Regions from separate parts of the Pradoshia sp. Z4_20 genome, predicted to be linked through region 3. Evidence: riboswitches for the same ligand, from Rfam matches in the RefSeq annotation. Region 3 holds a riboswitch; each other region holds the start of a gene.
The links. Region 3 has a riboswitch for S-adenosylmethionine ahead of AC4BHP_RS10680 (methionine ABC transporter ATP-binding protein). Riboswitches for the same ligand answer to the same signal wherever they lie in the genome.

Region 1 (3,285 bases), on a different contig from region 3:
ACACCCACTTATTCTCCAGAATGTGACCCTTTCTCGTTATGACGAGTAAAATCCCTAAAGGCAATCCAATCACGGCCGCGAATAGTAAGGAGAAGAAAACCATATAGAGTGTGTCACTGAATCCAATCAGTAACTGTTCAAGTGTAATTTCCATTCCTAAAAACTGTTCATTCATGATAGCTTAACCTCCTGCAAGAGCACATCCTCACTCTCTATGTATTGGATCGCCTTCTTTATTTCTTCTGTTTCACCGATGACCTCAACGATTAAATTCCCAAAAGGGGTTTCCTGTATTTCAGAAATATTGGCAGAAAGAACACTTAAATGGACATCAAAACTTTTCGCCACTGTTGAAAGTAGATGCTTGCCAGACGAAGATCCCAAAAAATTAAGTTTCCAAACTGCTGGTTTATTCTCCTTTAAGGATTTCAAAAAGCTCTGCGGAATCTCGTCGTGAATGACTGTTCTAACAAACCGCTTGGCAACCTCAGTGGTTGGCTTGGAAAAAATATCAAGAACAGGACCCTGCTCAACAACCCTCCCATTTTCCATGACAGCGACCTTATTGCATATCTCTTTAATCACCGACATTTCATGTGTAATAAGCAAAATTGTTATATTGTATTCTCGGTTTATTTTTTTCAATAGCTCTAAAACATCCCTGGTCGTCTGCGGATCCAATGCCGATGTAGCTTCGTCACATAGCAGGATAGATGGATTCGTGGCCAGAGCTCTCGCAATTCCAACCCTCTGCTTCTGTCCCCCTGACAATTCATCCGGGTAACTTCGACCCTTAGCTGATAACCCCACGAACTCCAGTAATTCTCGAACTCTATTTTGAATCGTTTCTTTACGAACGCCGGATAGTATCAATGGAATCGCTACATTATCAAATACCGTCTTAGATTGAAGTAAATTGAAATGTTGAAAGATCATCCCGATTTTCTTTTTCTCTGCCCTTAATTCCTTTGCTTTGAGACTGGCAAACGATTTACCATTCACAAGGACCTCCCCCTCAGTAGGCCGTTCAAGCATATTAACTAAACGCAAAAGTGTACTTTTCCCGGCCCCGCTGTATCCTACCACTCCAAAAATATCCCCTTTTTCAACCGTTAAATGAACGCCTCTCAGAGCATCTACGCTTTGACCATTTGCTTGATATGACTTTTTTATGTTTCGAAACTCAATCATGTTCTCTCCTCCAGGCCTAAAAAATTCGAAATGCAAAAAGCCCCTTCTGTCATTAGACAGAAGAGGCTTTGTATGAACATATACATAAAAAGACAAGTAGAAATATGTTCGCTTAAAGCTTCCTCTTATCTCTCAAACAGATGTTTGTTGGAATTAGCACAGTATTTTTACCATAGTAAAAATCCGCTGCCGAAGTATCATAGGGCCAAATCCCTCCACTTCTCTCGATAAGAATCGCTTGCTATTCAATTAAATTTGATGTTTCCAACTATATCCTATCTTGTTTAGCAATGTCAATAATAATTTATAATATTTAAAATATTTTTGATTTATAATAAAGAATATCCTAAATCAAGTTACAGCAACTAAAATTCATGAATATTTCCAATTCATGAATCATTTTGGCCAGTTATTCGTATAGGATATTAAGGTAAATTATAGAAAAAATAAGGAGGGGTACTTTGTGGGAAATATCTTCATCTATTCCATTATCATTGGGATTATATCGGCACTTATTCTTGTGCCATTCAAAAATAATGAAAAATTACGTATCCATATGAAGGGGAAAACAAAACTGCTTGTTTTTGTCAGCTTAGCTGCATTAATCACGATTGGAGCATTTTTATTTTATTACTTCACCCTATTGGATCAAACTATCTCTTCTCTTTGGATTTTTGTCATCATACTAACCTTGCTGGGTTCAATGCTTGCTACGGGTATGGAGAGAACCATTAAGGGTATTTTATTTGCAGGTAGTTTGCTTGTCGGTCTCTATTTTTTAACGGCATTTCTGTTCAATGCCGATGAAAAGTATACTATAGCTAAAATGGACATCAAAGAAGAAATTCAAACATTTGATGAAAATAAAAAGCCGGCCAGCGTGCCTCCTCAATACGCGCGCAATAAAATGAAAAAAGCATTTGGCCAGGTACCAAATACGAGCTACTACGAATTAGGGAATTTACAAATCCAAAAAGTAGATGGTGAGTATGTTTATATTGCTCCAGTCGAATTTTCAGGATTCTTCAAATGGCTGAAAGGGAAAGAAACTCCTGGTTACTTTATATTGAGTGCTACAGATTCATCAGCCAACCCAAAATTTGTTGATGCAGAAATGATCTACACTCCTTCTGCATTCTTCAATAAAGAAACAGAGCGCCGTATTCGTCTACAGTATCCATCCTACATATTCTATGGGGATTCACAGCTTGAAGTAGATGATAATGGCGCGCCATTTTATATTCGCTCTTATGGTGATTTTGTCTCTGCCAGAAATGGCTTTAAGGTAAAAGGTGTTGTGGTGATGGATGCCAAAACTGGGAAGTCCAACTCTTATTCCCTTTCTGAAGCGCCCGAATTTATTGATGGTGCCGTTGCACCAGAAGTCGTCAGTACACAAAACAGCTACTTCGGAAATTATATTCATGGCTATTGGAACAGCCTATTTGGAAAATCAGATGTTAAACTGCCTTCTGATGAGGGTACCGAAGCGAATGTAAGTCCGATCTTTGATGAAAATGGAGATATGTATTATTTCACTGATTTCACGAGTCCTAAAGAAGGCGTCGATTCTATGCTCGGCTATGCGCTCACAAATTCCAGGACAGGTAAAGCTGTCTATTATACAGGTAATATGGAGGAATCCTACATGGATTCACAGGGTGCCCTGCAAATTATCGAGAAGAAGTTTATAGAAAAGAAATGGGAAGGAGAAATGCCCATCATCTATAATTTTTACGGTGAAGCCAGTTGGTTAACAGGAGTCCTGGATTCAAATGGATTCCTACAAAATTATTTCATTGTATCTGCTGCCAATCCTGAAATAACAGCATATGGGTCAACGCCAAATGAAGCCTTAAAGCTATACAAAACAGCACTTCAAAAAGGCGGCGGAACGGTTAACGGCACCTCCACAAGTGTTGAGAAGAAAATCGATGGGAAAGTTATCAGAGTCTATAAAGAAAAATCAGGTGAATATACCGTCGTTTCGTTCCTTCTGGATAATGGACAAAGCTACAATATGTCCTCTGAAAAGGATCCTTTGATCATATATCTGCAGGAAAACGATGAGGTATCTGTAACGTACCTGGATAC
Region 2 (3,285 bases), on a different contig from region 3:
CCGCCAGGATTACTTCAGTATCTGAATTTGTAGAAAACGCCATGCCTTCCTTTTCCAGCACTACTTTCAATTCCAAGTAGTTGTATATTTCTCCGTTAAAAACAATCCAATAGCGTTCATTTTCATACGTTAAGGGCTGATGTCCACATTCAATATCAATGATGCTTAGTCTTCTGAAACCAAGCTGGATATGTTCATCTATATAATACCCCTCGTCATCCGGCCCTCTATGCGTAATCAAGTCATTCATACTTTTAATTAGTTCTGAATCCTGATTCGCTTGTTGGTGATCATGCATACATCCTACAAATCCACACATTATTATTCACTCACTACCTTTACTTTCGACTGTTTTTCATTTAAAAATATCAAAGAATTAGATTTTAGATATGAGCTAGGGTCCCGACAAAATACGATCCATTATACCCGATTTCATAGTTTCCTAATATTACCATATTTAGACAAAAAAAGAAAGAGGGTTTATCCCTCTTTCTTGAAATGTTTATGCTGTTTATCTTAGATGTTAGCTTCCGTACGCAGTACTTCTACTTTATCAGTTTTCTCCCAAGGAAGATCTAAATCATTACGTCCAAAATGTCCGTAAGCTGCTGTTTGTTTATAAATCGGACGTCTTAAATCAAGCATTTTTATGATTCCTGCAGGGCGCAGATCAAAGTTAGCACGTACTAATTCAATTAATTTTTCCTCTTCAATTTTACCTGTACCGAACGTATCAATGGATATAGATACTGGCTGAGCTACACCAATCGCGTAAGCCAGCTGAACTTCTGCTTTATCTGCAAGACCTGCTGCTACAATATTTTTAGCTACATATCTGGCTGCATAGGCAGCAGAACGGTCTACTTTTGTAGCATCTTTACCAGAGAATGCTCCACCACCGTGACGTGCGTATCCACCATACGTGTCAACAATGATTTTACGGCCAGTCAAGCCTGCATCCCCTTGTGGACCTCCAATAACAAAACGGCCCGTTGGGTTAATAAAATATTTAGTTTGTTCATCAATAAGGTGAGCAGGAACAACCGGTTTAATTACTTGTTCTTTTAAGTCTTTCTTAATTTGATCCAGTGTTGTTTCCGCGTCATGCTGAGTAGAGATTACGATGGTATCAATTCTTACCGGATTTTTATTTTCATCATATTCCACTGTGACTTGTGTTTTTCCATCAGGGCGCAAGTATGGAAGAACTTCTTGTTTACGAACCTCAGCCAGCTTTCTAGATAATTGGTGAGCAAGAGAAATAGGAAGAGGCATTAATTCTTCTGTTTCGTTGCAGGCAAAACCGAACATTAGACCCTGATCTCCCGCCCCAATTGCTTCAATCTCTTCATCTGACATCGTGCCTTCTCTTGATTCCAAAGCTTGGTCTACACCTTGGGCGATATCTGCAGATTGTTCATCAATAGAGGTTAAGACAGCGCATGTTTCTGCATCGAAACCATATTTTGCACGTGTATAACCAATCCCTTTGATTGTGTCACGTACAATTTTTGGAATATCCACATACGTAGAAGTAGTGATTTCTCCCGCTACTAAAACTAATCCAGTGGTAACAGATGTTTCGCAGGCTACCCTTGCATTTGGATCCTTTGCTAATATTTCATCCAAAATGGCATCAGAAACCTGATCGCAAATTTTATCCGGATGACCTTCTGTTACAGATTCTGATGTAAACAAATGTCTCTTATTAGACATGTATATTTCCTCCTTCAGTTTCCCTGTTTATGGCTACTCATTATCTTTAATTATCTCCTGATTATACGAAAAAAGACCTTTCCCCTTTATAAAGAAAAGAGGAAAGGTCTGAGTCTCAGAAATCTGCCTTTCACTCTCATCGTTCAAGGCATTATAACCTTGCATCAAGTTAGCACCTTTGCGTGATTTCCATTATAAGGAATCAAACTGCAGGTTGCCCCGGCTTCATAGAGCTCGTCTCTCCACCGAGTCTTGATAAGAGTATCCATATCAAATGTATATATTATCTTATCCATCATTTTCTGTCAATAAATAAACAGGAATATATTGTTAAGATAAAACTTTAGCTTCATCCTTTTTCTAAAAGAAGTACAGTCAGAACTTAAAATTCGCATTTCAATTATGATATTGATATAATTAATTTACGAATATTCAAATAAATATACTTTATTATTTATCCATCAATATTGACTAATATCCCTATTCTTTCACCAATGAAAACAATAATAATTATTCTTATATACTATATTAAACCATATTTTTGAAAATTAACACAATTAGTATGGATAAATCGATTAAATGTGTTATACTATTTTCCATATAATATGCTTACCAAAATTCTGGAAAAGGATGATACCTTATGAACAGTGTAGGAGTTTCCAATGAATTGAAACAATTACTTACTCATGATAATATTCACATTCAGCTTTCAGTGCCACAATTAGTTGAAAAAGTATTAACCAGAAAAGAGGGCATCCTCACATCTACTGGAGCGATTAAAGCCGAAACAGGTAAATATACCGGCAGATCTCCAAAGGATAAATATATTGTAGAGGAAGCTGCCACTAAAGATAAAATAGCCTGGGGAAGCGTCAATCAAGCAATATCTGAAGACGCATTCTCTAAATTATATGATAAAGTTATCGATTACCTCGAAAAACGAGATGAATTATTTGTATTTAATGGGTTTGCTGGGGCTGCAACAGACTACCGCCTTCCTATACAAGTAATCAATGAATATGCCTGGCACAATTTATTTGTACATCAGCTGTTTATCCGCCCCACTAAAGAAGAGCTTGAAAATCATTCTCCTGAGTTTACTATTATCTCAGCACCAGGTTTTAAAGCAAACCCTCTCGTGGACGGTACACAATCTGAGACGTTTATCATCATTTCTTTTGAGAAAAAAGTCGTCTTAATTGGAGGCACCGAGTATGCAGGTGAAATGAAAAAATCCATTTTCTCAATCATGAATTACCTGTTGCCTGAGAAAAATGTGTTCTCTATGCATTGTTCAGCAAATGTAGGTTTCGAGGGAGATGTAGCTCTTTTCTTTGGCCTATCCGGCACTGGAAAGACTACTTTATCAGCCGATCCAAATCGCCGCCTTATAGGTGATGACGAACATGGCTGGTCTCCTGATGGTGTATTTAATATTGAAGGCGGCTGTTACGCAAAATGCATCAATCTCACACAGGAAAAAGAGCCTCAAATTTTTAATGCCATACGCTTTGGTTCTGTACTAGAGAATGTGGTTGTAGATGAAGATACGAGAATTGCTGACTATGA
Region 3 (3,285 bases):
GCGATTGATTTTGGGGCACAGTAAAATAGAATAGTATTATTAAAAAAACGAATTTTAAAAGAGGCGTTAATAGCATCTGTAACAACGTTATCAATAGAGATTGAGCGGCAGAACCCCTTAGAATTCAGGGTTCTGCTTTTATTATATTCATTGTTTACTAGACAGGGAGCAGTTCAATACCGCAGTTGTTTAAGTGAATATTCCTAGCTTTCCAATACGTTCAATAGCTTCTATTAGCCGGTCTTCGTCTACTAATAAGCCGACACGAATGTAGCCTTCTCCGTATTCACCAAAGCCTTTTCCTGCTGCAACGGCTACATCTGCTTTTTCAAGCAAATAATCAGCAAAGCTCTCGCTCTTAAAACCGGCAGGGACAGGAAGCCAAGCAAAGAATGAACCAGTTGGGGCTTCGACTTTCCAGCCGATTTTATTGCAAGCGCCAATGAGGGAATTTCGTCGTCGTTCATAGCGTTCGATAAGCTCTTCTACGCAGGATTGCTCCCCTGTCAAGGCTGCGATTGCCGCTTTTTGTACAGCAGGGAAGAGGCTGACGTAAAGATGATCTTGAATGAGATTGAGTGCTTCGATGATAGCTGGGTTTCCGATAGCAAAGCCAACACGCCAGCCTGCCATATTGTAAGTTTTCGAGAGTGTGTACATTTCAATGCCGACTTCTTTTGCACCCTCCGTTTCAAGAAAACTGATAGGTTTTTGTCCATCAAAGCCAATAGCTCCATAGGCAAAATCATGAAGTACGGTAATGTTATTTTCTTTTGCAAATGATACTGTTTTTTCAAAAAAAGCATGATCTGCGGTAGCTCCGGTAGGATTATTTGGGTAGTTTAAATACATTAGCTTTGCATGGGTCCTTTGTTCTAAAGGGATGCTTTCATAATCCGGCAAAAATTGATTATCTTTTGTTAGTGGAAAAGTTTCATAGTTTACGTTTGCTAATACAGCTCCAGATAAATAGTCGGGATAGCCTGGGTCTGGCAAGAGCATTAGCTCTCCATCGTTGAGCAAGCACATTGGTAGCTCAACTAGTCCGGCCTTCGTTCCAAAAAGGATGGCAACTTCAGTTTTAGGGTCAACCTCGACGCCATATTGCTTGTGATAAAATTGTGCTGCCGCTTCTTTCAACTCTTCCAAACCCCGAAATGGAGAATATTTATGAGTTTGTGCATCTTCAGCCGCCACTTGCAGGGCTTTGACGATATGCGCAGGAGTAGGTTGATCAGGATTTCCTTGTCCGAGATTAATAATGTCTCTGCCTTCAGCTATAGCGCTGTTAACTTTTAGGACAAGTGTTGCAAAAAATTGGACTGGCAGTTTTTTTAAGCGTTCTGAATATGTCATATAATTCACCTTTACGAAGAGAATATAGTTTTGAATATTTAAATAATAGATAAAATTCTATAACCTTTATTTAGAAATGTCTATAGTGAGCTGAAAGAATTTGAATATAGCGGTAGTAAATGGTTATTAGATTTGCTGAGTCATAGATTATAGGGGAACGTTTGATGAAGTGGGTGTGGTAGCTTTTTCAGAAATGATTGTTTTTCGGAAAATGTGAAATGTGGAGACTATACATTAAATGAGCTTGTTTGGCAGATGAAAATAGTGAGCGATGAAAGTGTTATTCAGTCGGCTTGCGAAAATGTAGAGTTTTACATTATCGTCAGTTCAGCCCTACGAAGAAGAATGGGGAGTTTTTTAATCCGATGTATGTGGATTGGAATATTTTATTGAAATTGCAATGATGAAAGCGGTTCAACAGTTTACGTCAAAAAGGTTTTTGTTGACAGACTATTCTGAAGTCTGTAATATCATAAACAAATCAAATAAAGCTATAGCTTATCGAGAGCGACCGAGGGACTAGGCCCTATGACGTCCGGCAACCCCCTTAATAGGGAAGGTGCCAATTCCTGCAGAATGTATTACATTCTGAAAGATAAGTCGAGATAGATGTATTTCGATGCCCCTTTCAGATGAGAGGGGCATTTTTGTTTCAAAAAATGTGTAGAGATAGAGGTTGGCATATGATAAAAATTCAGAATGTTAATAAGATTTACAAAACTAAAAGCGGTATAGTAAATGGAGTTGACAACGTTTCCTTAACAATTAAAAAAGGCGAGATATTCGGGATTGTCGGGTACTCAGGAGCAGGTAAAAGCTCGCTGCTACGCTGTATTAATTTGTTGGAGCGTCCAACATCGGGAAATATCACAGTTGATGGAATTGATCTGGCTAAGTTGAGAAGCAAGCAATTGCGTCATGCACGCTTAAAAATCGGGATGATTTTTCAGCACTTTTATCTTATTAGCCAGAAAACAGTTTTTGAAAATATAGCTTTTTCTTTAAAGGCAGCAAAAGTGCCGCAGACTCAAATACAAGACCGAGTAGAAGAACTGTTGAAAATGGTCGGATTAGCTGAAAAGCGTGAAGTGTATCCTTCGCAGCTAAGTGGGGGACAGAAGCAGCGTGTAGCGATTGCAAGGGCGTTGGCGAATAACCCGACAGTACTCCTTTGTGATGAGGCGACTTCAGCACTAGATCCGACGACAACGAAATCAATATTGAATTTGTTGAAAAAAATCAATAAGGAGCTCAATATTACGATTGTGTTGATTACACATGAGATGAATGTAGTAAAGGAAATTTGTAATCGAATGGCGATTATGCAGGATGGCAAGGTCATTGAGGAAGGCTCGGTGTATGATATTTTTGCTAAACCCCATGCCGATCTTACGAAGGAATTCATTAACAGTGTTGTTTCGTTCGATATACCTGACGCTATTTACCAAAGTTGCAAGGGTCCGATTGTCAAGGTGACGTTTAGGGGAACGGTTGCCGGTGAGGGAGTCATATCGGATACGCTTCAGCAATTTAATGTAAAAGGCAATTTTCTTCATGGCTCAATTGAATATATTCAGGAATTGCCTTTAGGTATTTTTATCATGGAGCTTCGCGGACAGAAGGAAGAGATTAATAAAGCGATATCTTATATAGAAAGTCGAGAGGCAGAAGTGGAGGTGTTCCAACATGGGCTTTGATTTCAACCACTTTATAGAGCTTATTCCTGAAATTAACACAGCATTTTTGCAGACGATTTACATGATTTCCATTTCTTTAGCTGTCGCAATCGTGATTGGTTTACCAGTTGGAATTCTATTATATGTGACAGAAAAGGGTTTATTTTGGGAAAACAAAACGGTTCAGAGGATATTAGGATTTGTCGTCAATTTGGTCCGATCAATACCATTTATTATTTTATTGGTTGCTCTT

Region 1: linked by a shared signal. The riboswitch ahead of AC4BHP_RS14170 (methionine ABC transporter ATP-binding protein) and the one ahead of AC4BHP_RS10680 (methionine ABC transporter ATP-binding protein) in region 3 are both predicted to bind S-adenosylmethionine.
Region 2: linked by a shared signal. The riboswitch ahead of metK (methionine adenosyltransferase) and the one ahead of AC4BHP_RS10680 (methionine ABC transporter ATP-binding protein) in region 3 are both predicted to bind S-adenosylmethionine.

The regions. Positions count from the first base shown of each region.
Region 1 is NZ_JBZAJD010000006.1:120,519-123,803, forward strand. It holds gene AC4BHP_RS14165 (methionine ABC transporter permease) at 1-154, opposite strand, end outside; gene AC4BHP_RS14170 (methionine ABC transporter ATP-binding protein) at 172-1,191, opposite strand; SAM riboswitch class I at 1,314-1,425, opposite strand; gene AC4BHP_RS14175 (YrzE family protein) at 1,655-3,285, shown strand, end outside.
Region 2 is NZ_JBZAJD010000009.1:26,735-30,019, reverse strand. It holds gene asnB (asparagine synthase (glutamine-hydrolyzing)) at 1-319, opposite strand, end outside; gene metK (methionine adenosyltransferase) at 517-1,716, opposite strand; SAM riboswitch class I at 1,850-1,978, opposite strand; gene pckA (phosphoenolpyruvate carboxykinase (ATP)) at 2,357-3,285, shown strand, end outside.
Region 3 is NZ_JBZAJD010000003.1:115,870-119,154, reverse strand. It holds gene AC4BHP_RS10685 (pyridoxal phosphate-dependent aminotransferase) at 190-1,356, opposite strand; SAM riboswitch class I at 1,852-1,958, shown strand; gene AC4BHP_RS10680 (methionine ABC transporter ATP-binding protein) at 2,040-3,053, shown strand; gene AC4BHP_RS10675 (methionine ABC transporter permease) at 3,043-3,285, shown strand, end outside.